DNA from 4 places in the Streptomyces sp. NPDC088923 genome. Region 3 is predicted to be linked to each of the others. Evidence: riboswitches for the same ligand, from Rfam matches in the RefSeq annotation. Region 3 holds a riboswitch; each other region holds the start of a gene.

Region 1 (7,698 bases), on a different contig from region 3:
AGGACATGCGCGCCCAGGGCCTGGAACCGACGTCCCAGCTCCTGGACATCGGCTACGTCACCGCCGAGGAACGCCTCGCCGGGCTGCTCGACATCGACACGGGCGGCAGGGTGCTGCGCATCGAGCGGCTGCGCCTGGCGAGCGGCGAGCCGATGGCGATCGAGACGACGCACCTGGCGGCCAAGCGCTTCCCCGCGCTGCGCCGCTCCCTCGTCAAGTACACGTCTCTCTACACGGCGCTCGCCGAGGTCTACGACGTGCGGCTCGCCGAGGCCGAGGAGACCATCGAGACCTCGCTCGCGACCCCGCGCGAGGCGTCCCTGCTCGGCACCGACGTGGGCCTGCCGATGCTGCTGCTCTCGCGGCACTCGGTGGACGGGCGCGGGGAACCGGTGGAGTGGGTGCGCTCCGTCTACCGCGGCGACCGTTACAAGTTCGTGGCCAACCTGCGCCGCCCGTAACTCCCGTTACCTCCCGAAGGACAAAAACCCCCGCCCGCGCACACGCCCGGACACCCCGGGCGCGGGCGAGCGCCCGAACGCGTCCGCTATGCGGTACAGGGGTGTTGCCTGGCCGGTAACTGCCCTACATTTCCGCCGTCGCGTCGCGTGCGGCGACGCGTGCCCGCGCACACCGAGGTGCGTGGGGGAACGAGGGGAGCCGGAACATGTCACGGGAAGCGGGAACGACGGCGGAGCCGGGGGGAGGTGCCGGGACGCTGCCGGTCGTGACCCCTTTGCGGATCGTGGTCGGACTCTGTCTCGTCGCGCCCTTCGTGGCGATGCTGTGGGTGGGTTCGTACGCGAAGATCGACCCGACGTTCATCGGGATCCCGTTCTTCTACTGGTACCAGATGCTGTGGGTCTTCATCTCCAGCGGACTGACCTTCCTCGCCTACAAGTTGTGGCAGCACGACCAGCGCGTGCGACGCGCCGCGCGGGGCGGTGAGGTCAAGTGAAGGACGGCGTCAACGGGATCGCGCTCGCGGTCTTCATCTTCTTCTTCCTCGTCGTCACCGTCATGGGCTTCCTCGCGGCGCGCTGGCGTCGCTCCAGCGTGGAGAGCCTGGACGAATGGGGCCTCGGCGGGCGCTCGTTCGGTACGTGGGTGACCTGGTTCCTGCTCGGCGGCGACCTGTACACCGCCTACACCTTCGTGGCGGTGCCCGCCGCGATCTACGCGGGCGGCGCGGCCGGCTTCTACGCCGTGCCGTACACGATCCTCGTCTACCCGCTCATCTTCACCTTCCTGCCCCGCCTGTGGTCGGTCTCGCACCGGCACGGGTACGTGACGACCTCGGACTTCGTCCGGGGCCGCTTCGGCTCGAAGGGGCTCTCGCTCGCGGTCGCGCTCACCGGCATCCTCGCCACGATGCCGTACATCGCGCTGCAACTCGTCGGCATCCAGGCGGTCCTGGACGTCATGGGCGTGGGCGGCGGCGACGACACGAACTGGTTTGTCAAGGACCTGCCACTTCTGATCGCTTTCGCCGTACTCGCCGCGTACACGTACTCCTCGGGTCTGCGGGCTCCGGCGCTGATCGCCTTTGTCAAGGACGGGCTGATCTACCTCGTCATCGCGGTCGCGATCATCTACATCCCGATCAAGCTCGGTGGCTTCGACGACATCTTCGCGAAGGCCGGCGACGCGCTCTCGCAGAAGAACCCCGCGACAGGAGCGCCGAAGGGCGCCCTCGCGCCCGGCGAGGCGGGGCAGTGGGGGTACGCGACACTCGCGCTCGGCTCGGCGCTCGCGCTCTTCATGTACCCGCACTCGGTGACGGCGACGCTGTCGTCGAGCAAGCGGAACGTGATCCGGCGCAACACCACGATCCTGCCGCTGTACTCGCTCATGCTGGGGCTGCTCGCGCTCCTCGGCTTCATGGCGATCGCGAGCGGCGTCAAGGTGAGCAACGGGCAGCTCGCGATCCCGCAGCTCTTCGAGAACATGTTCCCGGACTGGTTCGCCGGGGTCGCCTTCGCGGCGATCGGCATCGGCGCACTCGTCCCGGCGGCGATCATGTCGATCGCGGCGGCGAACCTCTTCACGCGCAACATCTACAAGGACTTCCTGAAGCCGGACGCGACCCCGGCGCAGGAGGCGAGGATCTCCAAGCTCGTCTCGCTGCTCGTGAAGGTCGGCGCGCTGATCTTCGTGCTCGGCATGGACAAGACCGTCGCGATCAACTTCCAGCTGCTCGGCGGCATCTGGATCCTCCAGACGCTCCCCGCGCTCGTCGGCGGGCTCTTCACACGGTGGTTCCACCGCTGGGCGCTGCTCGCCGGCTGGGCGGTCGGGATGGCGTACGGGACCTGGGCGGCCTGGTCGACGTCCTCGCCGACGCAGGACCACTTCGGGGGCTCCTCGAAGGAGATCCCGGGGCTCGGCGAGATCGGGTACATCGGGATGACGGCGATCGTCCTGAACGTCGTGGTCACGGTCGTCCTCACCTTCGTCCTGCGGGCCTTCAAGGCACCGGACGGCGTGGACGAGACCCAGCCGTCGGACTATGTGGCGGACGCGGGTGACCCTGGGGTCAAGCAGGAGTTGCCGCCGGCTGTGCCGGAGACCGCGGGGCACTGACGGCGGGGGCGGGGCCCGCGCGGGGCTCCGCCCCGGCGCGCGGGGCTCCGCCCCGGACCCCGCTCCTCAAACGCCGGAGGGGCTGATTTTTTTGACATGTCCTCACTTACAGCGACCGGAATGCGAACACGCGCGCGCCCCGCTCCCCCCGGTAAAAACTCCGTACGACCCCGCTTGTGGGGTCCCCTCAAGCCATACGATCGACGTCGCCGCCCCCACCGCCCCCCGTCACCCCACCGGGCACAGGGGACCTTGTCGGCACCCCACAACCGTTGACCCGCACGTAACAGTCCCCACCCCCGACACAACATCTGGGGCCTCCTTTCCCGCCCGCCCCCCAGATGTATGCTCTTCCTCGCTGTCGGCAGGGGAATCCGGTGCGAGTCCGGGACTGTCCCGCAACGGTGTGCGACGCGCCCCGTGGCGTGTTGCGAGTCCGATGACCTGCCGAAAGCGCGCCGCCGCCCCGCCCGGGCACGGCGCCAGACGTCCGGGCCCCGCGGAAAGGGCCGGGGACGTGACGCGGTGTGCCCGAAAGCGCTGCCGTCGTCCCGTCGCCGCCCCGCACCCGAGGCCCCCAGCGAGCGAGGGAGAGCCACCCCAGTGACCATCGCGCCAGCAGATCCCGCCTCATCGGTCGCGGCCGAGCAGGACCTTCCCGGGACCGCCCTGTTGCGGACCCTCACGGAACTCACCGCCGATCTCCCCGACACCGACCCCGGCCGGGTCGCCGCCGCCGCCCTGCGCGGCCGCAGCGCCCACGCCGACGAGGCGGAGCTGCGCGAGCTGGCCACCGAGGCCGCCGCCGGGCTCATCTCCGAGGACCCCGCCTACTCCCGGCTCGCGGCCCGTCTGCTGGCCCTCGCGATCACCGAGGAGGCCGCCGGGCAGGGCGCGAGCGGCTTCGCGGCCTCCGTCGCCGTGGGCCACCGCGAGGGCCTGATCGGCGACCGCACCGCGGAGTTCGTCGCCGCGCACGCCGCCCGCCTGGACGCGCTCGTCGACACCGAGGGCGACGACCGCTTCGGCTACTTCGGCCTGCGCACCCTCTACAGCCGCTACCTGCTGCGGCACCCGATCACGCGCAAGGTCGTCGAGACCCCGCAGTACTTCCTGCTGCGCGTCGCCGCGGGGCTCGCCGCCGACGACAGCCTCCCGGCCGTCGACGAGGTCGCGAGCCTGTACCGGCTCATGAGCCGCCTGGACTACCTGCCCTCCTCGCCGACGCTCTTCAACTCCGGTACGCGGCACCCGCAGATGTCCTCGTGCTACCTCCTGGACTCGCCGAAGGACGAGCTGGACTCGATCTACGAGCGCTACCTCCAGGTCGCCCGGCTCTCCAAGCACGCGGGCGGCATCGGCATCGCGTACTCCCGCATCCGCTCGCGCGGTTCGCTGATCCGGGGCACCAACGGGCACTCGAACGGCATCGTCCCCTTCCTCAAGACGCTCGACTCCTCCGTCGCCGCCGTCAACCAGGGCGGGCGCCGCAAGGGCGCCGCCGCCGTCTACCTGGAGACGTGGCACTCGGACATCGAGGAGTTCCTGGAGCTGCGCGACAACACGGGCGAGGACCAGCGCCGCACCCACCACCTCAACCTCGCGCACTGGATTCCCGACGAGTTCATGCGCCGCGTCGCCGCCGACGCCGAGTGGTCGCTCTTCTCGCCGGCCGACGTGCCCGAGCTGACCGACCTGTGGGGCGAGGAGTTCGAGGCCGCGTACCGCGCCGCCGAGGCGAAGGGCCTGGCCCGCAAGACGATCCCGGCGCGCGAGCTGTACGGCCGCATGATGCGTACCCTCGCGCAGACCGGCCAGGGCTGGATGACCTTCAAGGACCACTCCAACCGCACCGCGAACCAGACCGCCGAGCCCGGCAGCGTCGTCCACTCCTCGAACCTGTGCACCGAGATCATCGAGGTCACCGACGACGGCGAGACCGCCGTGTGCAACCTCGGCTCGATCAACCTCGGCGCGTTCGTCGAGAACGGCGCGATCGACTGGGAGCGCCTGGACGAGACCGTCCGCACGGCCGTCACCTTCCTCGACCGCGTCGTGGACATCAACTTCTACCCGACCGAGCAGTCCGCCGCCTCCAACGCCCGCTGGCGCCCGGTGGGCCTGGGCGCGATGGGCCTCCAGGACGTCTTCTTCAAGCTGCGGCTGCCCTTCGACTCGGCCGAGGCGAAGGCGGTCTCCACCCGGATCGCCGAGCGCATCATGCTCGCCGCCTACGAGGCCTCCGCCGACCTCGCCGAGAAGCACGGCCCGGTCCCCGCCTGGGAGAAGACCCGGACCGCGCGCGGTGTCCTGCACCCCGACCACTACGACGTGGAGCGGACCTGGCCGGAGCGGTGGGAGGCGCTGCGCGCCCGTATCGCCGAGAGCGGCATGCGCAACTCGCTGCTCCTCGCGATCGCGCCGACCGCGACGATCGCCTCGATCGCCGGCGCCTACGAGTGCGTCGAGCCGCAGGTCTCCAACCTCTTCAAGCGCGAGACGCTCAGCGGTGAGTTCCTCCAGGTCAACGGCTACCTCGTCGAGGACCTGAAGAAGCTCGGCGTGTGGGACGCGCGCACCCGTGAGGCGCTGCGCGAGGCGAACGGCTCGGTCCAGGGCTTCAACTGGATTCCCGAGGAGGTCCGGGCGCTGTACCGCACGGCGTGGGAGCTGCCGCAGCGCGGCCTCATCGACATGGCCGCCGAGCGCACCGCCTTCCTCGACCAGAGCCAGTCGCTCAACCTGTTCATGGAGACGCCGACGATCGGCAAGCTCTCCTCGATGTACGCGCACGCCTGGAACAAGGGCCTGAAGACGACGTACTACCTGCGCTCGCGTCCCGCGACGCGCATCGCCCGCGCGGCCGGTTCCTCGGCCGCCGAGGCCGCACCCATCCCGGAGCAGGCCAAGCCCGCCGCGCCGAGCGTCGCGGACGCCGAGGCGATCGCCTGCTCCCTGGAGAACCCCGAGTCCTGCGAGGCCTGCCAGTAATGTCCGAATCCACCCTTCCCGAGCAGAAGAAGCGCAACCAGAACCTGCTGGACCCGGGCTTCGAGCTGACCCTGCGCCCCATGCGCTACCCGGACTTCTACGAGCGCTACCGGGACGCGATCAAGAACACGTGGACCGTCGAGGAGGTCGACCTCCACTCGGACGTCTCCGACCTCGCGAAGCTCACGCCCGGCGAGCAGCACCTCATCGGCCGTCTCGTCGCGTTCTTCGCGACGGGCGACTCGATCGTCTCGAACAACCTGGTGCTGACGCTGTACAAGCACATCAACTCCCCGGAGGCGCGGCTCTACCTGAGCCGGCAGCTCTTCGAGGAGGCCGTGCACGTGCAGTTCTACCTGACGCTGCTCGACACGTACCTGCCCGACCCGGACGACCGCGCGGCCGCCTTCGCCGCCGTGGAGAACATCCCGTCCATCCGCGCGAAGGCCGAGTTCTGCTTCAAGTGGATCGACGAGGTCGAGAAGATCGACCGCCTGGAGTCGCGGTCCGACCGGCGGCGGTTCCTGCTCAACCTGATCTGCTTCGCGGCGTGCATCGAGGGCCTCTTCTTCTACGGCGCCTTCGCCTACGTGTACTGGTTCCGCTCGCGCGGCCTGCTGCACGGCCTCGCGACGGGCACCAACTGGGTCTTCCGCGACGAGACGATGCACATGAGCTTCGCCTTCGACGTCGTCGACACGGTCCGCAAGGAGGAGCCGGAGCTGTTCGACGACAAGCTGGAGGCCGAGGTCAAGGAGATGCTCGCCGGGGCGGTCGACGCGGAACTCCAGTTCGCGCGCGATCTGTGCGGTGACGGCCTGCCCGGCATGAACACCGAGTCGATGCGCGAGTACCTGCAGTGCGTCGCCGACCAGCGCCTCGTGCGCCTCGGCTTCTCGCCGGTGTACGGCTCCAGCAACCCCTTCTCCTTCATGGAGCTCCAGGGTGTGCAGGAGCTGACGAACTTCTTCGAGCGGCGGCCGTCCGCCTACCAGGTCGCGGTCGAGGGTTCGGTCTCCTTCGACGACGACTTCTAGGGCGTACGCGGTGTAGGCGCTGGTCTCCCCGAGGGGGCCGGGTTCCGTACGGGACCCGGCCCCTTCGGCGTGCCCGGGGTCTCAGGCGCGCCGGACGCGGAGCACCGTGGCGCGGGGCTGGAGCGTGATGCCGATGCGGGGGCGCGGGTCGGTGCGCCCGGGGACGGTTTCGACGTGCCAGTCCCGGACCGTGTTGGCGAGGACGAGGGCGAGTTCGGTGAGGCTGTAGATGTCGCCGGGGCATTTGCGGTTGCCGATGCCGAAGGGGATGAAGGCGTGCCGGGGAATCTCGGCGGCGCGTTCGGGGAGCCAGCGGTCGGGGTCGAAGCGGTGCGGCTCGGGGAAGGACCTCGCGTCGTGCTGGAGTGCCCAGGGGCTGTAGAGCACGTCGGTTCCCGCGGGGACGCGATAGCCGCCGAGTTCGGTGTCGCTCGCGGCCCTGCGGGTGAATATCCATGCCGCCGGGCGTATCCGCATGGATTCGCTCACGAGATTCCGGGTGAGGGCGAGTTTCGGAAGATCCTCGAAATCGACGGGACGGTCCGGCGCGACCGATTCCACCTCCGCGCGCAAAGTGTGTTCCCACTCGGGGTGCTGGGCGAGGAGGTGAAAGGTCCAGGCGAGTGTCGCCGCGACATTCTCGGCCGCCGCGACGACAAGGGATACCACGTTGTCGTGAATCTCCTCGTCGGGCAGCGGGGCGCCGTTCTCATCGGTGGCGTGAAGCAGTACGGAGAGCAGGTCGTCCTCGGGCACGGCCTCGCCGGAATCCTTCGCGCGCGCCTCGCTCACCAACTGCCGGACGAGAGCGTGCAGTTCCGCGAGGGCCGCGTTGAAGCGGCGGTTGGCGGGGGTCGGCAGGCGGTGCAGTGGCCCGAAGGAGAGGATCATCCGCTGATAGAGGCCGCCGAAGACGGTGTGCAGGGCGTGCGCGATCCGGTCGGCGAGTTCGGTGCCGCTCGCGTCGACCTCCAGGAGGGAGCGGGAGACGATCCGGACGCCGGTACGGAACATCTCCGCGCCGACGTCGGTGATCTCCCCGTCCCGCCACGATCCCGCGGTCCGTACCGCCTCCTCGGTCATGACG
Region 2 (7,698 bases), on a different contig from region 3:
GCCCCGTGACGAGTCCGTCGTTGGACAGCACCAGAGCGTGCCTGATGTGCTCGACGCGCTGGGTGAGTTCGTCGAGAAGCCACCCGAGTCTTGCGTTCCGTTCCACGTTCCGCTCTCCCCGTCCGCAGCCGCTCCCCCTGTTCGGAGGAACCCTTCGGCAAGCCTTCCCCACCACCCGGCGGACAGCAAGGATGATGAGCATATGACCCACAAAATGACCGATGAAGAATGGCGGACCTTCGTCTCGGAAGGCACACGGACGGCGAAGCTGGCCACCGTGCGGGCGGACGGAAGTCCGCACATCGCCCCGATCTGGTTCGTTCTGGATGGTTCGGACCTGGTCCTCAACACCGGCAAGGACACCGTCAAGGGGCGGAATCTGGCCCGCGACGGGCGTGTCGCGCTGTGCGTGGACGACGAGCGCCCGCCGTTCTCGTTCGTCACGATCGAGGGCTCCACCGAAATCAGCGAAGACCCCGAGGAGTTGCTGCGCTGGGCCACGGCGATCGCCGAGCGCTACGTGGGCCCGCAGGAAGCCGAGGTCTACGGGCGCCGCAACGGGGTGCCGGGGGAACTCCTCGTCCGGGTCAAGGTCGAGAAGGTCGTCGCCTACGGCGGCGTCGCCGACTGACGCCCCGTCGGCGGCGCCGGCCGCCACCCCGGCCGACGCCGCCGGCCCGCTCCGCCGCGACTTACCGCCCCACCGCCTGAAGCAGTCGCGCCGCCCGGAACCTCCCCGTGTACGCCACGAGTTCCGCGAGGACATGACGGACCGTCGCCGCCTCGCGCACATCACCGGCGAGCACGGGGACGCCCGGGGACAGGCCGAGCGCCGACGCGACCTGGCCGGGGGTGTACGCGGTGGGCCCCGCGAAGCGGTTCATCACCACGACGAAGGGCAGCGCCCGCTCCTCAAGCCGGTCCACGAGCGCGAAGCTCTCGGCGAGCCGTCCGGTGTCGACGAGGACGACGGCACCGAGAGCGCCGCCGCACATGTCCTCGCAGAGCGCCGCCGACCGTTCGAGCCCCGGGACGCCGAAAAGACACAGCGTCAGGTCGGGACGCAGCACGATCCGCCCGAAGTCGAGCGCGACCGCCCCCACGCCGCTCCCCCGCTCCCCCGCACCACCGGCCGGCTCGTACGCGACGACGGGGCCGTACGGGCGCGGCGACACCGGTACGGCTGCCTCCCCACCCAGCCCACCACCGTCCGGGCCACGGCCGCCCGGCCCACCACCGTCCGAGCCACCGCCATCCGGCCCACCACCGTCCGGAGCCTCGCCCTCCAAGGCGTGGCCCTCCGGCCGCCCACTCCCCCACGCGGGCCCACTCCCCCACGCGGGCCCTCTCCCCCGCGCGGCACCGACGAACGAGGTCTTGCCGGTGGCGGGCCCACCCGAGACGACGATCTTGAGGATGAGGCGTTCCCCCGCCGCGTGCCACCGTCCGTCGCTCATCCGCCACTTCCCTCGCCAGCGCACCCCAGGCACCAGCCGTCCCGGTGCCGAAGCGCCCAGGATGACAAGCCACCGGGCAAAGGGGGCGAAGTGCGGGATTCTTTACCGGATGGGCATGTTCGTGCCCGGACCGGACCGTTTCGCACCGCACCGGGTTCGCCAGCGACGGAATTCACGATCACGCGAACCAGGAACGAACCGAATGGACGGTCAGGACAGCACCAGGTTCCACCGCCCGCCGTGCCCGCTGAGCGTCGTCACCGCCAGCGGGCGGACGTCGACGCGCCAGTACGCGGGGAGGGGGAGGCCGAGGGCGTGGACGAGGGCGGCGCGGACCGTGTCCGGTTCGACGAACAGGGGCAGCGGCCCCGTCACCGTTTCCGCGAGGTGGTCGAGGTGCGCGCCGACGCGCCGCACCAGGTCGGTGAGCGGTTCGCCGTCACCGCCGGGGCGTGCCGCCGGGTCGGAGAGCCAGGCGGCGAGGGCGGTGGGCTCCGCCGCGGCCACCGCGTCGAGCGGACGGCCGCGCCAGCTTCCCGGCTCCTGCCCGGCGAGGGCGGGTTCGGGGACGGCCCCGGGGTGGCCGAGGAGGGCGGATGTCTCTCGGCAGCGCGGCGAGGGCGCGCGGCGAGCCCGTACCCGTACGTTCTCCGCCCGCATCGGCACACCGCTCGCCCGCAGTTCGGCGGCGGCCGCGCGGCCCCGGTCCGTGAGCGGTGTGCCGTCGTCGAAGGCGGCGGAACGGCTCGCCTCGCTCTCCGCCGCCGAGACAAGGATCACTCGGATCGTCATACCGGCCCGCTTTCACCGTTTGTCATGTCCCACGTCCAGCAGGCGCACTTGGCGTTCGGACGGGTGAGCGATATCGTCCCGATGACCTTACAAGCGACATGACGGAATCCGGTGAGAGCCCGGAACGGTCGCGCCACTGTATGCCTGGCCCCGTACGCGGACCCGGCGAGTCAGACCCGTCATGCGTATTCGAAGCTCCATCGACCGGGACGCGAGTTCCCCAGGAGGCTTGCCATGGCGCAGTCCGCCGCCCCGCCCGTTTCGGGCTCTTCCTCCGCTTCCGAGACCCCGCTTCGGCTGCCGATCCGCACGGTGCTGCCGTGGGCGGTCTTCGTCGGTCTCCTCATGCTCATCGCGCTCTACTTCGTCGGCGCCGAGCAAGGCGCCACCTCGCTGTTCTCCGGCACGGGCGTCCACGAGTGGGTGCACGACGGCCGGCACCTGCTCGGTTTCCCCTGCCACTGACGGGCGGATTCGTACTCTCATGAACTCCGCCATCGTCAGGAAACTCCTCGTGCGCGGGATGCTCGCCGGTCTCGCCGCCGGGGTCCTCGCCTTCGTCGTCGCCTACCTGCTCGGGGAGCCCCGGGTGGACTCGGCGATCGCTCTGGAGGAGGCGCACTCCCACGGGGGAGGCGGCCACGAGCACGAGGTCGAGGTCGTCAGCCGCGGCCTCCAGTCCACCGCCGGGCTCGCGACCGGTGTCCTCGCCTACGGGGTCGCCTTCGGCGGCATCGTGGCCCTCGCCTACTGCTTCGCGCTCGGCCGTGTGGGCCGTTTCAGCCCGCGCGCGACCGCCGCGCTCATGGCGGCGGGCGGCCTCTTCGCCGTCTATATCGTCCCCTTCCTCAAGTACCCGGCGAACCCCCCGGCCGTCGGGAACCCCGACACGATCGGCAAGCGCACGGCGCTGTACGGGCTGATGATGCTGCTCAGCGTGCTGCTCGCGCTCGCGACCGTGATCATCGGCAAGCGGCTCGCGCCGACGCTCGGCAACTGGTGGGCGACGGTCGTCGCGCTCGCCGGCTTCGCCGTCGTGATCGGCCTCGCCTACGCGTTCCTGCCGTCCGTCAACGAGGTCGGACACGACTTCCCCGCCACGCTGCTGTGGCAGTTCCGCGTGGCCTCGATCGGTATCCAGCTCACGTTGTGGACCGGTTTCGGCCTGCTCTTCGGTGAGTTGGCGCAGCGGATGCTCGCGCCCGCCGAAAGGCGCGTCAGGGCCGGCTCGGTGGCCTCGGCCGCTGCCTGAGCCACATCCCGTACGCCACGGGGGAGGGACCCGATTCCCGGGCCCCTCCCCCGTTCCGCGTCCCCGCGGGCAGGATGGACGGCATGAACGAGAAGACCCAGCAGGAGGTACGGGAGTTCTTCGGATCGCGCGCGGCGGGCTGGGAGGACAGGTTCCCCGGCGATCAACCGCGCTACGACGCGGCCACGGCGGTCCTCGGACTGCGCCCGGGTGATGTGGTGCTCGACGCGGGCTGCGGCACGGGCAGGGCGCTCGCGCCGCTGCGGGAACGCGTCGGGATCGCGGGCGCCGTGCTCGGCGTGGACCTGACGCCTCAGATGCTGCGCGAGGCGGACGCGAAGGGCCGGGCGCGGCACGGCACACTCGTCCTGGCGGACGTGGCGCGGCTGCCGCTGCGGGAGGGGGCCTGCGACGCGGTGTTCGGGGCGGGGCTCGTCTCGCACCTGCCGGGCCCGGAGACCGGCCTGCGGGAACTCGCGCGGGTGACCCGGCCCGCCGGGCGGCTCGCCCTCTTCCACCCGCTCGGGCGCGCGGCCCTCGCGGCGCGCCACGGAAGGGAGCTGAGCGAGGACGATGTACGGACCAGGGCGCGTCTCGTCCCGCTGCTGGACGCCACGGGCTGGCGGCTCGTGTCGTACGTGGACGAGGACACGCGCTTTCTCGCGGTGGCGGTACGGAAGCCGGAGCGGCCCGTGACCTGACGGGCTGCCGGTACGCCTCGCCCTGACCCGTGACGGGACGCCTCACTCTGACCGGGGAGGCGCGCTCACCCTGACCGGTGATCGGGGCGCCTCACCCTGACCGGCGACCGTCGCCCCGCCCCGTACCGTCCCTGCTCGCTCCCCCGCTCGCCTGCGACTCGCATGCCGGGTGAAGGCTTCGGGACGGGCTTGTGCGGCCTCTCGACGCCGTGGTTACCGACTGGTTAAGGTGCGCCAGCCCGCACGAGGCGGGCCCCCGTCGTCCTGCCTCCGCACGGGACGGGACGCTCGGGCGGCGATCGGGAGGCGGACGTGAGCGAGCCGGAGGACACGGGGAACGGGACCGTGGTGAGGGAGGTGCCGGAGACCGCGCGGGCGACGGGTGAGGAGCCGGGGCGGCCGGACGTGGCCGCGGCGGGCGAGGGCGAAGGGCTCGCGGGTGGTGAGGAGGACGCGCTGCTCGTCCTCACCGCCGCGCTGCTCACCCCGGCCCAGTTCCCCGGGGCCCTCGGCGACGACTACCCGGAGGCATGCGGCCGGCTGGGGCTGCCGCCCCTCGTCCAGGGCTACGGACTCGTCCTCGGGCAGGACGGGGCGGGGGCGCGGTGGACGGTCGTGGTCGACGACGTCTCGCTGGTCGCCGTCGCGATCGCCTCGTGGGACTGCGGGATGGAGTACGAGCTGACGCCGGTTCCGCGCGCGATCGTGGCGACCCTGCCGGGCTGGCCCCTGGCGCTCGCGGTCGCCGCCCCCGGCGTGCCCGCGCCGCACGACCCGGACCTCTCGGGGGACCCGGAGGCCCCCGAGGCCCTGCGCCCGCCGTCCTCGTCGGGCTGGGGCCCGGCCCAACGGCGGCTGGGCGCCGACGAGATCTCCCGCCAGTGGGCCACGTGGCGCGGGGAGTTCACGGCGGAGGAGGCCGAGGCGGCGGAGGCGGGCGACGGTTCCGCGAGCCCCGACGGTTCCGCGAGCCCCGAGGGTTCCTTCACGGCTCCGGGCTCCGAGCCCACCGCCGTTTCGGTCCGCGCGGCACTCGCCGAGGCCCGCGCCTATCTCGACACGCCTCCGCCGCTGGGGCGCATCCGTTCCGCGTTCGCGAGCGACGAAGCACGTCTGCTGCGGGTCGACGGCCCGGGCTGGTCGCTCGTGGCCCGTACCGACGACATGGCCTTCGTCCTGCTGGACGCGGTGCCGGGAGAGGTCGTCCCAGTCGAGCGCGGCCCCCGGCTCCCGGCCCTCCTGGCCGGGCTCGAAGCGCTGGCAGCGCGTTCCTGAGACCGGGGCCCGGCCGCACCGCCTGCCTCTCACCCGATGTCGTAGACCGTCACCGGCACCCCCCGTTCCGTCAGCCGCGCCCGTATCAGCGGTTCCACCCGGTCCCAGCGGCCCCCGGCCAGTCCGCAGCCGATGCGGGGCATGTGGATCGAGGCGCCGAGGCGCAGGGCCTCGGGGGCGAGGCGGTCGAGCGCCTCGCCGATCGCCTCGTACCGGACCGGGACGCCCTTGCCGCCACGGCCGGTTCCGTGCTGTCCGATCATGTTGGCGACCCACACGGCATGCTCGACCCGGACCAGCTGGAGGGCGCCGAGGGCGAAGTCGCGGGACGCGCGCTCGCGGTGCCACGCGCGGTAGGCGCGCTCCGGCTCGGGCCAGCGGCGGGTGAGGGCGAGGACGAAGCCCTTGCCCCAGCCGCCGCGGTCGTTGCAGACGTGCGCGATGATCCGCGGCCCCTCGCCGCGCGGGGCCGTGGCGTCGCCGCGTACGTACTGGATGGCGTCGCCGCGGACGTACTCGCTCTCCTGCGTCATGCGGGCACCGTAGGCGGTGGCTCCGACACTCGCCCTCCGGAGGCCCGGCCCTTCAGCGGCCCAGTTGCTTGCGGCTCGCCCTGCGCAGCCTGCGGCGCTGGCTCGGGTCGAGGGTGAGGTAGGCGACGGCGGGGACGCCGAGGATGATCAGCAGGGCGGCCCACCAAGGCAGCCAGATGAGCAGGATGAGGCCGACGACGGCGCCGCCGGCCGCCACCTTCGCGTTTGTGGACATGTCTCTCGTCTCCCCCGGTGCTCGTCCGGCCGGGCCACGGTCTCGCGGCCCCGTCCCGGTCACCTGTCGTCAAGAACGGCTCTGCCGTTCCCACGGTTCCAGTGGAGACCCGATCGGCCACCGGGGCAACCCTGATCTTTCTCGGGGTCGCCTGCGGCACACCCGCGCCAGACCTCTCGAAGCGCCTCCTGGGGTCCCCGCCCCGCTCCCCCGCGCTCCCGCGATTCGCGGCCGTAAACCTTTCGCCACTGTCGCCACGGAGCACACCCCCCGGCCCCTGCCCGCGGTCGAACGAGCGCCGGGAACACGGCCTCGGCCTTTCATTCGCTTCAGCGATTGGCAGAGCGGCCCGCGTCCGAGAGCGTGGGACGCGTCGCAACCGGCGCGGCACGGGGCAGTACGCCGTGCCGGGACCGGAGGGCACGCCCGTGCCCCCGGCTGTCGTCACCCAACGGGAGAACCCGCATGCTCGGTACGAAGATGAAGCGCGCCCTCGCGATGGGCGGGGCGAGCCTCGCCCTCGCCGGGGCCGGCGTCATGGCCGCGAGCCCCGCCTTCGCCGCCACCACCGTCGTCGCCTGGACCCACGGCAACGTCCACGCCGGTCCCGCCAAGGGCGAGCGGGTGGTCAGCTACGTCAACGCCAACTACAGCTACACGGGCCTTTGCTGGCTGGAGGGCGACCTCGTCAACGACCACGGCATCAGCAACCGCAACTGGGTTCGCCTCCAGCTCAACAGCGGCGGAATCGGCTACGTGAGCGCCGTCTACCTGAAGGGCAACGACAAGGGCAACGTGCCCAACCACTGCTGAGCGGTTCCGAGCAGGCCGTGGGCCCCGCCTTCCTTCCGGCAGGCGGGGCCCACGGCTCTGTCCGGGCCTGCCGCGAGGCCGAGAGGGCTCATACCCCCGCGCGGCCCCGGCGGCGGAGCGGACCCGCTCAGCCGCGAACGCCCAGCAGGTGGTCCGTCGCGAGCTGGTCGAGCGCCTCGAAGGCCATGCCGCGCTCGGCGGCGGCCTCCACGTCGAAGTCCTCGTACGCGCTCTTGTCGCCGAGCAGCGAGGCGAGGCCGTCCTCGGCGGTGGGCAGCGCGAGCTGGTCGAGGCGCGCGGCCTTCAGTGCCTCCTGGACCTTCGGGTCGGCGCGGAAGGCCGCGGCGCGCTCCTTGAGGATGAGGTAGTTGCGCATGCAGCCGGCGGCCGAGGCCCACACGCCGTCGAAGTCCTCGGTCCGCGGCGGCTTGAAGTCGAAGTGGCGCGGGCCCGCGTACCCGGCGGTCTCCAGGAGGTCGACGAGCCAGAAGGCGTTGCGCAGGTCGCCGGCGCCGAAGCGGAGGTCTTGGTCGTACTTGATGCCGTTCTGGCCGTTGAGGTCGAGGTGGAAGAGCTTGCCCGACCAGAGGGCCTGGGCGATGCCGTGGGCGAAGTTCAGCCCGGCCATCTGCTCGTGGCC
Region 3 (7,698 bases):
CGCGATCCGGGCGCGCAGGGCCGCCTCGTCGCCGGCGAAGCGTGTGGCGAAGGCGGCGGGGTCGTCCTCGTACGCCATCCGGCGCCGTACGACCTCGACGCGCTCCTCGGTCTCGCGCGAGGCGGAGACCTCGACGGTGAGACCGAAACGGTCGAGGAGCTGGGGACGCAGCTCGCCCTCCTCGGGGTTCATCGTCCCGACGAGCAGGAACCGCGCGGCGTGCCGCACGGAGACGCCCTCGCGCTCGACGGAGGAGACGCCCATGGCGGCGGCGTCGAGCAGCAGGTCCACGAGGTGGTCGCCGAGGAGGTTGACCTCGTCGACGTAGAGGATGCCGCGGTGCGCGGCGGCGAGCAGCCCCGGCTCGAAGGCCTTGACGCCCTCGGCGAGCGCCCGCTCGATGTCGAGCGCGCCGACGAGCCGGTCCTCGGAGGCCCCCACGGGCAGCTCGACCATCCGCGCCGCTCGCCGCGCGTCCGCCTGGGCGGGAGCGTGCGGCCCGTCGGGACACCGCGGATCGGGAGCCGCCGGGTCGCAGGAGAACCGGCACCCCGCCACGACCTCGACCTCGGGCAGCAAGGCGGTGAGCGCCCGCACGGCGGTGGACTTGGCCGTCCCCTTCTCGCCGCGCACGAGCACCCCGCCGACGCGCCCGGACACGGCGTTGAGCAGCAGCGCGAGCCGCAGATCGTCCTGCCCGACGAGGGCGGTGAAGGGGTAGGGATGGTCGAGAGTGGTCATACGGGGACTTCCTTTCGGGTGAACATCTCCAGCCCTTTCCGGGGGCCGCCGAAGGCTGGGGGCAAGGGGGGAGCGGGGACCGGGGCGGGGCCCCGCGAGGTCATCCCGGCGCCCCCGGCGGCACGAAGGGCAACCCCGCCGGAGCCCCCCGCTCGATCAACCCCATCAGCGCACGCGTATCGGCGTGCTCCTCGATCAGGTCCGCCAGCGCGTCGAGCTGCTCCTCCCGCAGGGCCCCGAACTCCGTGTCCGGCGCCGGGACGAACCCCCGCCCCGCCTGCGCGGCGATCCTCCGCAGGAAGGCCCGCCGGAAGCCGTCGCTCTCCAGGGACCCGTGCCAGTGCGTCCCCCACACCGCACCCACCCGGCACCCGTCGAGGAACGGCTCGTCGCCGCCGGTCACCCGCGCGACGCCGTGGTGGATCTCGTACCCGTCGACGGCCTCCCCGAGCGCCGTGCCCGAGGGCCGGGCGAGCGTCTTCCCGCGCGCGAACCGCACCCGTACCGGGAGCAGCCCGAGCCCCGCCACGGTCCCCGCCCGCGACTCCACCTCGTCCTCGATCACCTCCCCGAGCAACTGGAACCCGCCGCAGATCCCCAGCACGGGCCGCCCCTCGGCCGCCCGCCGGGCGAGCGCGTCCGCGAGCCCCCGCTCGCGCAGCCACTCCAGCGCCCGCACTGTCCCCCGCGTCCCCGGCACCACCACGAGGTCCGCGTCCACGAGGTCCGCGGCCCGGTCCACGAACCGCACGACGACGCCCGGTTCGGCGGCGAGCGCGTCGACGTCGGTGAAGTTCGACATGAGCGGCACGGCGCACACCGCGACCCGCAGCACCTCATCCCCGTACGGTTCCGCGAGCCGCGACTCGCGCACCGCCCCGCGCAAGGAGACGGCCATGCCGTCCTCCTCGTCGATGCCGAGCCCCGGCCGGAACGGCAGCACCCCGAAGGTGTCCCGTCCCGTCAGGTCCCGCAGCATCCGCAGGCCCGGTTCGAGCAGCGAGACGTCGCCCCGGAACTTGTTGACGAGGTAGCCCGCGACGAGCGCCTGGTCCTCGGCCGAGAGCAGCGCCGTCGTCCCGAAGAACGACGCGAAGACACCGCCCCTGTCGATGTCCCCGACCACCACGACCGGCAGTCGGGCCGCCCGCGCGATCCCCATGTTGACGAGGTCGGTGCGGCGCAGGTTGATCTCCGCCGGGCTCCCCGCGCCCTCGCAGATCACGGCGTCGTACGTGCGCCGCAGCTCCGCGAGGCAGTCCACGACCGTCCCGAACAGCTCCGCCTGCTTCCCCCCGTGGTAGCCGCGCGCGCTCAGCTCACCGAGCGGCCTCCCGAGCAGCACGACCTGGCTGGAGCGCTCCCCGCCCGGCTTGAGCAGCACCGGGTTCATGAGCGCGCTCGGCTCCACGCGCGCGGCCCGCGCCTGCATCGCCTGCGCGCGGCCGATCTCGGCGCCGTCGCGCGTGACGAAGGAGTTGAGCGACATGTTCTGCCCCTTGAACGGCGCGACGCTCACCCCCCGCCGCACCAGCCACCGGCAGATCCCGGCCGTCACGACGCTCTTGCCCGCGTCCGACGTCGTCCCGGCGACGAGCAGCCCGCCCCCGGTCACCGCGCACCCCCCGAGCGCCGCGCGAGGACGAGCCGCGCCGCGACGCACACCCCGAGCGCCGCCCACGTCACACGCCGCGAGAGCCGCACGGCCCGCTCGACGTCGGTCACGGCGACCGCCCGCCCGCGCCGCGCGCCCAGCACGGGCCGGTGCTCGACCCGCCCTCCGTACGACAGCGTCCCGCCGAGCCGCACCCCGAGCGCGCCCGCGAAGGCCGCTTCGACGGGTCCCGCGTTGGGACTGGGGTGCTTGTGCGCGTCCTCGCGCACCGCGGCGAGCGCGGTACGGGGCCCGCCACCCACGAGCGCGGCGAGCCCGGCCGTGAGCCGGGCGCCGGGGAAGCCCATGACGTCGTCGAGCCGCGCGGCCGACCAGCCGAACCGCAGGTGGCGCGGCGACTTGTGGCCCACCATCGCGTCGAGCGTGTTGACGGCCCGGAAGGCGACGAGCCCGGGCACCCCGCCGAGCGCGCCCCACACGAGCGCCCCGACGACCGCGTCCGAGGTGTTCTCGGCGACGGACTCGACGACCGCGCGCGCGATCGCGTCCGCGTCCAGCCGGCGCGGATCGCGCCCGCACAAGTGCGGCAGGCGCTCGCGCGCGGCGGCGAGATCGCCCGCTTCGAGCGCGGCGGCGAGCGCGCGCCCCTCGCGCGCGAGCGAGGTACCGCCCACGACGGTCCAGGTCACGAGCGCGGTGAGCGCGGCGGACGCGGCGGGGGAGCGGCGCGCGGCGGCACGCGATACGACGGCGGCGAGCGCGGTGGCGCCGCCCGCGCACAGCAGGGTGTGCAGGGCGCCCGCGCCCCGGTGGTCGCGCCACAGCGCCTTCTCGGCGACGCCCGCGAGGCGCCCGTACCCCGCGACGGGGTGGCCGCGGCGCGGATCGCCGAAGAGGGAGTCGCCGAGCAGGCCGACGGTGGCGCCGACCGCGAAAACACGTCCGGCAGGCATGGCGTCAGTCCGCGCTCACGCCTCGCCGGGGGAGCGGACGGGCTGGCGGGTGCGCACTGCGGCGTATGCCGGGCATGGGGGTGTCCTACTCTCAGGGTCCGCGCCCTGGTACGACGTGATTCGGCGCCGGGAGTTCCTGACTTACGGGGATCACCCCCCGCTCACAGTGGCGGGACCGCGCCGGATTCGCACCGGTACTTCCTCCACAGCCGCCGAAATGGCCCCGGCAGTGCATCACGCCCCGAGACCGGGCGTCAACTCGCACTTGACGCAAGAGGGACGAATCGGCCGCCGGGGCCCCGCGCCCCCTCCTCCGTCCACGTCATGCGAAAGCCCCGCGCCGCCCCCTGCCTCGGGGGCCTCGCGGGGCCGGTGGGTCCGCTCAGGCCACGATCACGTAGATCCCGAACGCGACCGCCGCGAGGCACACCCCGAAACAGGCGTACGCGCCGAGCCGGGCGAGCAGCGCCTGGCCGCTCGTCCCCGTACCGCTGCCCGCGCCCGTACCCGCGTCCCCGCCCGCGCCGCCGTCCTCCGCCGTCGCGGCCGAGGCGCGCGAGAGGCCCGCGATGCCGAGGGCGAAGGCGCCGACGAGGCCCACCGTGACGAGCAGGCTCACGCCGAAGACGGAGCCGAGGGCCGCCCAGTCGATGTTCATGCCGGTTCCTTTCAGGCCGCGGTGCCGGAGCCCGCGGTGTGGCGCGGGGTCTCGGTCGCCTGCGGGGCGGGGAGTTCCGCCGTGAGCGGGGGGTGGAGGGCGTCCGGCGCCTCGGCCGCCGTCGGCTGGACCGGCACTGTGAGTGTCCCGGCGGGCGGCGGCGCGACCGCGGCGAGGGCCTGGGTGACGACTCCGGCGGGTTCGCCGTCGCCGGTCACGTCGTGGTGGCTCACCGGCCGGCGCCGCGACAGTACGTAGATCGTCCCGGCTCCCGCGAGGAGCAGTACGCCGGTGAGGGCGACCCCCCACGTGCCCTGCCGGGTCAGGAACTCGGCGCCCGCGCCCACGAGCGCGGCGGCCGGGAGCGTGAGCAGCCAGGCGATCGCCATCCGCCCCGCCGTCGACCAGCGCACCGTGCCGCCCTTGCGCCCGAGGCCCGCGCCCATCACCGAACCGGAGCACGCCTGGGTCGTGGAGAGCGAGAAGCCGAGGTGCGAGGAGGCGAGGATGACGGTCGCCGCGCCGGTCTGCGAGGCGAAGCCCTGCGGCGGCGCGAGCTCGGTGAGCCCGGTGCCCATCGTGCGGATGATGCGCCAGCCGCCGAGATACGTGCCGAGCGCGATCGCGCACCCGGCCGAGAGGATCACCCACACCGGCGGATTGGCCCCCGGCTTGAGCACGTCGCCGGTGACGAGGGCGAGCGTGATGATGCCCATCGTCTTCTGCGCGTCATTGGTCCCGTGCGCGAGCGAGACGAGCCCGGCGGAGGCGATCTGCCCCACCCGGTACCCCTTCGCCCCGGTCTTCTCGTCGACGTCGCGGGTCAGCCGGTACGTCAGCCGGGTCGCCGCGAAGGCGGCGAGGCCCGCGACGACGGGCGCCGCCACGGCCGGGATCACGATCTTGGTGACGATCGTGCCGCCGTTGACGCTGGAGAAGCCCGCCGACATGACAGCGGCCCCGATGAGCCCGCCGAAGAGGGCGTGGGAGGAACTGGAGGGCAGGCCGAGCAGCCAGGTGACGAGGTTCCACAGGATGGCGCCGACGAGCGCCGCGAAGATCACTTCCGTCCTGAGCCCGGACTCGTCGACGATTCCCCCCGAGATCGTCTTGGCGACCTCCACCGAGAGGAAGGCACCCACGAGGTTGAGCGCCGCGGACATCGCCACGGCCGTCTTGGGCTTGAGGGCGCCGGTGGAGATGGTGGTCGCCATCGCGTTGGCGGTGTCGTGGAAACCGTTCGTGAAATCGAACACGAGAGCGGTGACGATCACGATCCCGAGGAGAAGCGTGATGTGTTCCATTTACCCAGGCTTCTGTTGGACGTCAATGTCACGCCGAACGTAAGCAATCCGAGTGAACGGAAGATGAACTGGGGCGGGCGCTGTGGTGACCTGAACCGGAGTGACGCGGCGCGGGGGCCGCGCGCGGGACCCGGGGCGCCGCCGCGCGGATTCCGCTTGCGCCCCGTCCCCGCACCGCCGCCCCTCCCGTCCCCGCACCGCCGCCGCGCCCCGCGCCCCCTGCCCGCGCCGCTCGCCTCAGCCGTCCGTGAAGCGCTCCAGGTCCGCCGCGGAGCCGTTGAACACGTTCTGGTCACCGGGCAGCGGCCCCTTCACCGCGTACTGCCACAACGTCCAGTACGTCCACCCCGCCGGCAGCTCACCCGGGCTCTCTCCCCAGTTCGCGAGCCACAGCGGGTGCGTGTCGGCGAAGGCGGTGCTGCGTCCGGTGCAGGTGTTCCACCAGTGCGCGGTCGTGTAGATCATCGGTCGCCGCCCGGTCAGCCGCAGCGTCTCGTCGCTGAAGTCGCTGATCCAGGCGCGCATCTTCTGCTTGCTGATCCCGTAGCACTTGTGCTGGGCGTCGTACGGGTTCGTCTCCAGGTCGAGCGCCGGCGGCAGCGTCCGTCCGTCGGGCCGCCAGTCGCCGCCGTTGCGGACGAAGAAGGCGGCCTGCCGGGTGCCGGAGGAGCGGTCGGGCAGCGCGAAGTGGTACGCGCCGCGCAGCAGCCCCGCCTTGGCGGCACCGCCGTACTGCTTCTCGAAGACGGGACTGCGGTACGTCGTCGACTCGGTCGCCTTCACGTACGTGAACCGCGCGCCCTTCTTCCGCGCCGCGGCGAAGTCCACCGTCTCCTGGTGTGCGGAGACGTCGTGCCCGCGCGGCCCCTCGGGCCCGGCCGCGAGAGCCGGGGTCACGGAGAGTGTCACGGCGGCGAGGACCGCCGGGCCGAGCAGGGCGGAACGGGTGCGGCGTAGACGCCTCATGGGGCCCCCGAAGAGGAGAGGACGGACGGAAATCGCGCCGAGCGTAACGGCTGATCCATATGTAAAGCGGGAAATAAGCCCGCGATTCGCCGCGCTCATCCGTCCGCGCCCCCGCCGGAGCGGCTGCGAGGATACGGGCATGGAACGGACCCCTGGACCCGGCACCCGCGCCGCCTGGACGGAACTGCTCGCCGTGGCACGCCGCAGCGTCGCCGACGGACTCGTCACGGGCACCTCGGGGAATGTCTCGCTGCGGGTCGACGATCCGGCGCTCGGCACGCTGATCCTCGTGACACCGACGGGCGTCCCGTACGAGGAACTCGGCCCGGACGACGTGGTGGCCGTCGACATGGCGGGCCGGCAGGTACTCGGCGGCCTGCGCCCGACGAGCGAACTCCCCCTCCACCTCGCCGTCCACCGCGACCGCCCGGAGGCCAGGGCCGTGGTCCACACGCACGCGGTGCACGCGACGGCGGCCTCGCTCCTGGTCGACGAGATACCGCCGGTCCACTACGTCACGGCCCTGTTCGGCGGCCCCGTCCGCGTCGCCCCCTACGCCCTCTACGGCACCGAGGCCCTGGCCGACGCGGCCCGCACGGCCCTGACCGACCGCACCGCCTGCCTCCTCGCCCACCACGGCACCCTGACCCTCGCCCCCGACCTCCCCACGGCCTACGACCGCACCGCCCAGCTCGAATGGCTCTGCCACGTCTGGCTCACGGCCGCAGCACTCCCCGCCCGCACACCACGCGTCCTGACCCCCGAGGAACTGACGGAGGCGACCGCCGCACTGAGCACCTACGGACAGCCCCCGGCCTGACACCCCACAAGCCCGGCCTGGCCGGCGTCCGGCCCGCCACTTCCAGCCCCTCCGGCGTTTGAGGAGCGGGGTGCGGGGCGGAGCCCTGCGAGTCCCTCCCGGCGAGCACTGCCCTCCGCATCCGGGCCCGCAGCTTCCAGCCTCTCCGGCGTTTGAGGAGCGGGGCCCGGGGCGGAGCCCCGCGACCTCCCCCGCCCCGTCACCACTGCGCCGCACGAGCGCACTGACCGCCCAGCGCGGGAGGACCGGCCGAGAAGGGGAAGACGCCTGAAAGGCGCTCCACATCCCGCAGGTGCCCGGAGAGGAATCGTCCCGTGCCGAAACCGAGCCGTACCGCCCTGCCCCGCATCCCCGCCCCCCACCACTTCGGCCGACATCTCAGCCGCCGCCTCCCCACCCGTTTCCGCGTGCTCCTCGTCGCCCGCCGCCTCCCCGTCGTCGGCCCGGCCCTCACCGCCCGCCGTCTGGTCCGGCTCGCCCGCCTGGCCCGCCGCCACCGCCCGAGCCGCCGCCGCCCCGCCAAAGGCTGGCGCCCCCCTGCCCGGCCCCGCGGCACGGAGACCGGCGCCGCACGCGCCCCCCTGCCCGTACGCCCGGCTGCCTCGTCCGCGTCCCCCTCACCCACCCGTGCCCGTCCGGTG
Region 4 (7,698 bases), on a different contig from region 3:
ATGCCGTGCGGGGCGAGTTCGAGGCCGAGGCACTTCATGTACATCACGGTCGCGGCCTTCGAGGCGGCGTACGCGGCCATCCCGGCGCGCGGCACGCCCCCCGCGTTGGACGCGACGGTGACGAGGGCGCCGCGGCCGCGCGGGGTCATGCGGCGCGCGGCGGCGCGGGTGACGTGGAAGACGCCGGTGGTGTTGACGGCGAGGCTCGCGGACCAGTCGGCGTCGGTGAGTTCGGTGACGGGGCTCGTGCGCAGGATGCCCGCGACGCACGCGACGACGTCGAGCGGGCCGAGGGTGTCCTCGGCAAGCGCGAGCGCCGTTTCGGCGGCCGCCGCGTCGGTGACGTCGAGCGGGTGCGCGGTGATGGCGCCCGGACGGCGGGCGGCGAGGGCGCGGAGCTTGTCCGCGTCGGCGTCCGTCGCGAAGACACGCGCCCCCTCGCGTACGAAGGCCGCCACGACCGAGGCGCCGATCCCTTGCGCGGCACCGGTGACGAAGACGGCCTGGCCCGCGAACTCTCCCTCTGCCGCGCTCACTTGACCATCGCCGCCCGGATGTCCGCGAGGACGGATTCGGCGGCTTGGGCGCCACCGAGGCTGGTCCACTTGGAGCCGTCGACGACGGTCGCGTGCTTGTCCTTGACCGCCTTGAGGGCCCGGTAGGCGGGTTCGGCCTGGAGCTGCTTGAGCAGTCCGGACTCGCTTGTGGGGTCGAGGGTGCCGATGAAGAGCCAGTCGCCGTCGATCTCCTTGAGGTTCTCGTTGCTGATCGGCGTCGAGTGGCCCTCGCCCTGCTCCGCCTGGATGCCGGGCCGGGTGAGACCGAGGTCCTCGAGGACGTCGGAGACGAAGACTCCCTGCTGCATGACGGCGGTGCCCTTGGCGGAGTAGCGGGCGACGGAGACCTCGCTGCCCGCGCGGGCGCCGAGGTCCTTCTTGAGCGCGGCGGCCTTCTCGTCGTACCCGGTGAGGAACTTCTTCGCCTCGTTGCTCTTGCCGAGCGCCTTGCCCGTGAGGGTGAGCGAGGACTTCCAGTCCTTGTCCTTCCCGATCGTGACGAGGGTGGGGGCGACCTTTCTGAGCTGGGCGAGCACTTGGGTGTCGGCGAGTTGCCCGGCGAGGATCACATCGGGCTTCGCGGCGACGACCTTCTCGATGTCGGGGCCGGTCACGGTGCCGACGAGCGGGATCTTCGCGGCCTTGTCGGCGAGGTAGCCGGGGGCGCCCTTCTGGCCGCGGGCGGCGGTGAGGCCGACCGGGTCGACGCCGAGGGTGAGTGCGGAGTCGAGGTCCATCTCGCTGAGTACGACGACGCGTCGCGGGTGGGCGGGCGTCTTCACCGCCGTGCCGGTCGCGTCGGTGACGCTGACGGTGCTCTTGTCCGTTTTCGCCGTACCGGCCGCGTCGGAGGAGTCGTCGCCCGAACAGGCGGTCGCGGTCAGCAGACCGGCCCCGGCGAGCAGCGCCGCGAGCACGGTCGTGCGGCGGGTGGAGGAGCGAGGGGCGGACGGGCGGTGTGCCATGGATCGAGTTCTCCGTGAAGGGGGGACGAGGGACATGCCGCCGCAGGGACAAAGGGGGCGCAAGGCGCCGTTTCCCCTGCGTACGGAGGGTTTTCGGGCAGCGAGCAGCCCGCCGCACCGCCCACCGGACGGCGCGTTACTTAGGTTAGGCTAACCTCATGTTCATTACGCAAGGGCGTCCGGCTCCCCCCGGCCGGCGCACCGCACCGCTCACGGGCCGCGCGCCGGTGGTGTGGTGGAGCGCGGCGGGACTTCTCGTCCTCGTACTCGCGCTCGGACTGCTGTCGCTCCTGTTCGGTACGGGCTCGACGGGCCCGGGCCGCGCCTGGGACTACCTCACGGGTGACCCGGCGGCGCGCGCCGACGCGCAGGTGCGGCTCGCGGTGCACGACGTACGGCTGCCGCGCACCCTCGCGGCGCTCGTGGTCGGGTGCTGCCTCGGCGTCTCCGGCTGCCTGCTCCAGGCCGCGACGCGCAATCCGCTCGCGGAGACGGGGCTTCTCGGTGTCAACTCCGGTGCCGCCTTCGCCGTCGTCCTCGGACTGACGTGGGGCGGGGTCGGTTCGGCCGGGGGGCTCATGGTGTGCGCGCTGCTCGGGGGCACGGTGGCGAGCGCGATCGTGCTGCTGCTCGCGGCGAGCGGGCGCGCGGCGGGCGCGCCGCTGCGGCTCGTGCTCACCGGTTCGGCGCTCGGCGCGACGTTTCACGGCCTCACGGCGTACGTGCTGCTCGGCACGCAGTCGACCTTCGACACGTACCGCTACTGGACGATCGGCTCGCTCGCCGGGGTGAGGCTCGGCGACCTCGCGCTCCTCGCCCCGCTCGCCGCGCTCGGTCTCACCGGCGCGCTGCTGTGCGCGCGACCGCTCTCGGCGCTGGGGCTCGGCGACGACACGGCCCGCGCGCTCGGCCACCACCCGGGGCGCGTACGGCTCGCGGTCGCCGCCGCGGTCTCGCTGCTGACCGGCTGCGCGGTGGCCCTCGCGGGCCCGATCGCCTTCCTCGGTCTCCTCGCCCCCTACGCGGCTCGCACCCTGACGGGCCCCCGGCTCGCGGCGCAACTCGTCCTGTCGGCGCTCTTCGCCGTGAACATCCTGCTCTTCGCCGATCTCCTCGCCCGCCTGGTGATCCGCCCCTGGGAGACTCCGGTGAGCGTGCTCCTCGCCTTCGTCGGGGGCCCGCTGCTCGTCTGGATCGCGCGCTCGCCGCGCCTGTCGACGGCGGGTGCGGCATGAGCACGTACGAACCGGCCCGGCCGGAGCGCGACACCGGCCATGCCTTGCCTCCCGGCGCGGGCGCCCCTGTCACCCCGCCCGACAGCACGGTGCTGCGCACCGGCGCACTCTCCTGGCTCCTCCCCCGTCGCTCCCTCCTCCTCGCGTCGTGTCTCGCGCCCGTCCTCCTCGCGGTCGTCTGCCTCGCCGTGCTCGCCAGTTCGACCGGCATGAGCGCCGGGGAGAGCCTGCGGGGCCTCTTCGGAGCGGGGGACGCGGCGAGCACCATGGTGGTACGGGAGTTCAGGCTGCCGCGGATCGTCGTGGGGCTGCTCGTCGGGGCCGCGCTCGGGGTCGCGGGGTGTCTCACGCAGACGCTCGCGGGCAACCGTCTCGCCACGCCCGACCTCGTCGGCGTCAACGAGGGCGCGACGGCCGCCGTCGTGGCCTCGGTCGCGGGGTCCACGACCGGGATGCTCGGCGCCTGGTGGCTCGGACCGCTCGGCGCGGCGGGGGCCGCCGTGCTCGTCGTGCTGTGCGCGGGAGGTGCCGGCGCGGCCGGGTACCGGTTGCTCGTCACGGGCATCGGCGTCTCGACGTTCGTCGGCGCGGTGAGCGACCTCGTGATGTCGCGCCAGAACCAGGCGACGGCGGGCGGCGTGTTCCTGTGGACGGTGGGCAGCCTCAACGGCCGCGACTGGGCGGTGGGCGGCCCGCTCCTCGTGATCCTCGCGGTGCTGCTCCCGTTCGCGCTCGCCGCGGGCCACCGGCTGCAGTTGCTGCGCTTCGACGACGACACGGCGACCGCGCTCGGCGCGGACCCGCGCCGCGTGCGCGCCCTCGCGCTCGCGGTGGCGGTGGGGCTCGCGGGGGTCGCGGTCGGTGTCGGCGGGCCGATCGGGTTCGTCGCACTCGCCGCACCGGTGCTCGCCGCCCGGCTCGCGGGCCCCACGCGCGTACCCGTCACGGGCGCGGCCCTCACCGGCGCGTTCCTCGTCGCCGCCGCCGACGCCCTCGGCCGGGTCGTGGCGCCCGTCGAGATACCCGCAGGGGTCGTCACGAGCGTGCTCGGCGGCCCCTTCCTGCTCTGGGTCCTGCTCCGTCAGGACCGGGGCCGCCCCTCCCGAAAGGCGTGAGCGCTCCCATGACCACCACCACCGGGACGCCCGCGGGGCTCCTGATCAGCGGCCTGCGCGCGGGCTATCCGGGCCGCCCCGTCGTCCGGGACGTCGACCTCACCGTGCCCGCCGGACAGGTCGCCGCGATCGTCGGCCCCAACGGCTGCGGCAAATCGACCCTGTTGCGCACGATCGCGCGCCTGCACCCCGCCGAGGCCGGTACGGTCCACGCCGCGGGCGCCGATCTGTGGGCGCTCGACCGCCGTCGGGCGGCCCGCCACGTCGCGCTGCTCCCCCAATCCCCCCGGGCACCCGAGGCGGTGACGGTCGCCGGGCTCGTACGGTACGGCCGCCACCCGCACCAGGGCCTGCTGCGCCAGTGGTCGCGCGCCGACGAGGAGGCGGTACGGGCCGCGCTCGCCGCGACGGGGACGCTCGACCTCGCCGGGGAGCGCCTCGACCGGCTCTCGGGCGGCCAGCGTCAGCGCTGCTGGCTCGCGATGGTCCTCGCCCAGGACACCCCGCTCGTCCTGCTCGACGAGCCGACGTCGGCGCTCGACCCGGGCCACGTCGTGGACGTGCTGCGCCTGGTCCGCGAGGTCGCGGCGGCGGGCCGTACGGTTGTGATGGTCCTGCACGACCTCTCGGCGGCGGCCCGCAGCGCGGATCTCCTGATCGCGATGAAGGACGGCCGGATCGTGGCGGAGGGGGCCCCGGCCGCGGTCGTGGACGAAGCGCTGGTCAAGGAGGTCTACGGCCTGGACGCCGACATCCTGCGCGCCCCCGGCGACGGCGCGCCCGTGGTGGTGCCGAGGGCGAGGTAGGGATGCGCCCCCCCGGCACGCAGTACGTCGACCTCGCAGCCCGGCGCGTACGGGCCGAAGCCGCCGACGTCGACATGCTCCCCAGGCCGGGGCTCGATCTCGACCCGGCGGAACCGGTGAGCCGCGTCCTGCTGCGGGGCCGCCGCATTCTCGACCCCGTCGACACCACGGGGATCACAGCGAGGGCTGAGCCGGAAGTCCACTCCCCGAACTCCCCCGCCTCCTCCGTCCCCCCACCCCCTACACTGCCCGCAGCAGCTGGTTCGCCCCGTCCGCCAGGCGGGAGCGTCGCAAGAGGGAACCCGGTGGGAATCCGGGACTGCCCCGCAGCGGTGAGCGGGAACGACCGCCGTCATACGCACTGGGCCCGGGTACGGGTCTGGGAAGCGACGGCCAGTAGGTGTCCTCCGTCAGGAGGGCGTGCCCGCGAGTCCGAAGACCTGCCAGCCGCCCGGACGCGCGCCGAAAGCGCGCCCGGACATCCCGGTGACCTCGTGGGCGGGTCGGCGTGCACAGAGGGCGGACGCGTCAGCTCCCGCCCCCTTCGCCGTTCCTTCGCGCCCCGTGGACACCCGGGATCTCAGGGATTCATCTCGCGAAGGAGATCTCCGTGACACCGAAGTCCGCAGCCGCGGCAGCACGGGCCACCGTGTACGGCTACCCCCGTCAGGGCCCCGACAGGGAGCTGAAGAAGGCGGTCGAGGGCTACTGGAAGGGCCGCGTCGACGCCGCGCGCCTCCACGACACCGCACGCGAACTGCGCGCCGCCGCCTGGCGGCAGCTCGCCTCCGACGGCGCCGACGAAGTCCCCACCGGGGACTTCTCCCTCTACGACCACGTGCTCGACACGAGCGTCATGGTCGGCGCGATCCCGGCGCGGCACCGCGCCGCCGTCGCGGCCGACGCGCTCGACGGCTACTTCGCCATGGCGCGCGGCACGCAGGACGTCGCGCCGCTGGAGATGACGAAGTGGTTCGACACGAACTACCACTACCTGGTCCCCGAGCTGGACCCGGACACGGAGTTCACCGCCGACTCCTCGAAGCAGGTGGGCGAGCTGCGCGAGGCGCTCGCGCTCGGGCTGCGCGCGCGGCCCGTCCTCGTCGGCCCGGTCACCTACCTCCTGCTCGCCAAGGCCGCCCCCGGTACGGAGGACACTTTCGCGCCGCTGAGCCTGCTCGACCGGCTCCTTCCCGTGTACGAGGAAGTCCTCGCCGATCTGCGCGCGGCCGGCGCGGAGTGGGTCCAGCTCGACGAGCCCGCGCTCGTCCAGAACCGCACCCCCGCCGAACTCGCCGCCGCCGAACGGGCCTACGCGTATCTCGGCGGCCGTGGCGACCGCCCGAAGCTGCTGGTCGCGAGCTACTTCGACCGGCTCGGCGAGGCGCTCCCCGTCCTCGCGAAGGCCCCCGTGGACGGGCTCGCGCTCGACTTCACCAAAGCGGCCGCCGCGAATCTCGACGCGCTCGCCGCCGCCGGGGGCCTGCCCGGCAAGCGGCTCGTCGCCGGGGTCGTCGACGGGCGCAACATCTGGACCGGCGATCTGGAGCGGGCCCTCGCGACGCTCGGCACCCTGCTCGGTCTCGCGGACCGCGTCGACGTGGCCGCGTCCTGCTCGCTGCTCCACGTGCCGCTGGACGCCGCGCGCGAGAAGGACGTCGATCCGCAGGTCCTGCGCTGGCTCGCCTTCGCCCGGCAGAAGACCGCCGAGGTCGCGACGCTCGCCAAGGCGCTGAGCCGCGGCACGGAGGCGGTCGCCGCCGAACTCGCCGCCAACCGCGCCGTGCTCGCCTCGCGCGAAGCGTCCTCGCTCACCCACGACCCGGCGGTCCGGGCCCGTACGGCGGCGGTGACCGACGCCGAGACGCGCCGCAGGTCCCCGTACGAGGAGCGCGCCGCCGCCCAGCGCGCGCATCTCGCGCTGCCGCCGCTGCCCACCACGACGATCGGGTCCTTCCCGCAGACGGACACGCTGCGCGCGGCGCGCGCCGACCTGCGCTCCGGGCGCATCGACGAGGCCGGGTACGAGCAGCGCGTCGAGGAGGAGATCCGCAGGGCCGTCTCCTTCCAGGAGGAGACCGGGCTCGACGTCCTCGTGCACGGCGAACCCGAGCGCAACGACATGGTGCAGTACTTCGCCGAGCGACTGGACGGCTACCTCGCGACGCGGCACGGCTGGGTGCAGTCGTACGGGACGCGGTACGTGCGCCCGCCGGTGCTCGCGGGGGACATCTCGCGGCCCGCGCCGATGACGGTGCGCTGGACCTCGTACGCGCGGTCGCTCACCGCGAAGCCGGTCAAGGGGATGCTGACCGGACCCGTGACGATGCTCGCGTGGTCCTTCGTGCGGGACGACCAGCCGCTCGCCGAGACGGCGCGGCAGGTCGCGCTCGCGCTGCGGGACGAGGTGCGGGACCTGGAGGAGGCGGGGACGCGTGTCATCCAGGTGGACGAGCCCGCGCTGCGCGAAACGCTTCCGCTGCGCGCCGCGGAGCGTCCCGCCTACCTGGCGTGGGCGACCGAGGCCTTCCGCCTCACGACAAGCGGCGTCGCCGACGCCACGCAGGTGCACACGCACATGTGCTACGCGGAGTTCGGCGACATCGTGGACGCGATCGACGACCTGGACGCCGACGTCATCAGCCTGGAGGCGGCGCGCTCGCACATGCGGATCGCGCACGAGCTCGCGGCGCACGGGTACCCCCGCGAGGCGGGACCCGGCGTGTACGACATCCACTCGCCGCGCGTCCCCGGAGCGGACGAGGTCGCGGCGCTGCTGCGCACGGGGCTCAAGGCGATCCCCCCGGAGCGGCTGTGGGTCAACCCGGACTGCGGTCTGAAGACGCGCGGGTGGGCGGAGACGCGGGAGTCGCTGGAGCACCTCGTGGCGGCGGCCCGTACGGTGCGGGGCGAGCTGGACGCGTGACCTCCTGAGGCGGGGCGGGACGCGTCACGGCGTCCCGCCCCGTCCCGTATCCGCCGGGCGGGACCTCCCCGTCACCGCCCGGCGGACGACCGTT

The links. Region 3 has a riboswitch for cobalamin ahead of ACIP4O_RS10880 (cobalamin biosynthesis protein). Riboswitches for the same ligand answer to the same signal wherever they lie in the genome.
Region 1: it holds a riboswitch for cobalamin, as region 3 does, so the genes downstream of both, ACIP4O_RS13315 (ribonucleoside-diphosphate reductase subunit alpha) here and ACIP4O_RS10880 (cobalamin biosynthesis protein) in region 3, are expected to answer to the same signal.
Region 2: it holds a riboswitch for cobalamin, as region 3 does, so the genes downstream of both, ACIP4O_RS24905 (CbtB-domain containing protein) here and ACIP4O_RS10880 (cobalamin biosynthesis protein) in region 3, are expected to answer to the same signal.
Region 4: it holds a riboswitch for cobalamin, as region 3 does, so the genes downstream of both, metE (5-methyltetrahydropteroyltriglutamate--homocysteine S-methyltransferase) here and ACIP4O_RS10880 (cobalamin biosynthesis protein) in region 3, are expected to answer to the same signal.

The regions. Positions count from the first base shown of each region.
Region 1 is NZ_JBIVIO010000002.1:467,239-474,936, reverse strand. It holds gene ACIP4O_RS13330 (GntR family transcriptional regulator) at 1-461, shown strand, start outside; gene ACIP4O_RS13325 (DUF3311 domain-containing protein) at 668-958, shown strand; gene mctP (monocarboxylate uptake permease MctP) at 955-2,583, shown strand; cobalamin riboswitch at 2,929-3,050, shown strand; gene ACIP4O_RS13315 (ribonucleoside-diphosphate reductase subunit alpha) at 3,187-5,574, shown strand; gene ACIP4O_RS13310 (ribonucleotide-diphosphate reductase subunit beta) at 5,574-6,611, shown strand; gene ACIP4O_RS13305 (cytochrome P450) at 6,693-7,698, opposite strand, start outside.
Region 2 is NZ_JBIVIO010000007.1:270,254-277,951, forward strand. It holds gene ACIP4O_RS24885 (roadblock/LC7 domain-containing protein) at 1-106, opposite strand, end outside; gene ACIP4O_RS24890 (PPOX class F420-dependent oxidoreductase) at 203-631, shown strand; gene ACIP4O_RS24895 (GTP-binding protein) at 693-1,457, opposite strand; gene ACIP4O_RS24900 (histidine phosphatase family protein) at 1,668-2,249, opposite strand; cobalamin riboswitch at 2,315-2,448, shown strand; gene ACIP4O_RS24905 (CbtB-domain containing protein) at 2,484-2,714, shown strand; gene ACIP4O_RS24910 (CbtA family protein) at 2,734-3,501, shown strand; gene ACIP4O_RS24915 (class I SAM-dependent methyltransferase) at 3,585-4,202, shown strand; gene ACIP4O_RS24920 (hypothetical protein) at 4,515-5,477, shown strand; gene ACIP4O_RS24925 (macro domain-containing protein) at 5,507-6,010, opposite strand; gene ACIP4O_RS24930 (hypothetical protein) at 6,063-6,245, opposite strand; gene ACIP4O_RS24935 (SH3 domain-containing protein) at 6,711-7,058, shown strand; gene xylA (xylose isomerase) at 7,186-7,698, opposite strand, start outside.
Region 3 is NZ_JBIVIO010000001.1:2,410,200-2,417,897, forward strand. It holds gene ACIP4O_RS10870 (putative cobaltochelatase) at 1-741, opposite strand, end outside; gene ACIP4O_RS10875 (cobyric acid synthase) at 842-2,356, opposite strand; gene ACIP4O_RS10880 (cobalamin biosynthesis protein) at 2,353-3,309, opposite strand; cobalamin riboswitch at 3,420-3,552, opposite strand; gene ACIP4O_RS10885 (hypothetical protein) at 3,692-3,967, opposite strand; gene ACIP4O_RS10890 (anion permease) at 3,979-5,271, opposite strand; gene ACIP4O_RS10895 (lysozyme) at 5,509-6,237, opposite strand; gene ACIP4O_RS10900 (class II aldolase/adducin family protein) at 6,377-7,057, shown strand.
Region 4 is NZ_JBIVIO010000007.1:339,382-347,079, forward strand. It holds gene ACIP4O_RS25170 (2,3-dihydro-2,3-dihydroxybenzoate dehydrogenase) at 1-536, opposite strand, end outside; gene ACIP4O_RS25175 (ABC transporter substrate-binding protein) at 533-1,522, opposite strand; gene ACIP4O_RS25180 (FecCD family ABC transporter permease) at 1,750-2,757, shown strand; gene ACIP4O_RS25185 (FecCD family ABC transporter permease) at 2,754-3,872, shown strand; gene ACIP4O_RS25190 (ABC transporter ATP-binding protein) at 3,881-4,678, shown strand; cobalamin riboswitch at 4,936-5,126, shown strand; gene metE (5-methyltetrahydropteroyltriglutamate--homocysteine S-methyltransferase) at 5,289-7,604, shown strand; gene ACIP4O_RS25200 (bifunctional 2-methylcitrate synthase/citrate synthase) at 7,698-7,698, opposite strand, start outside.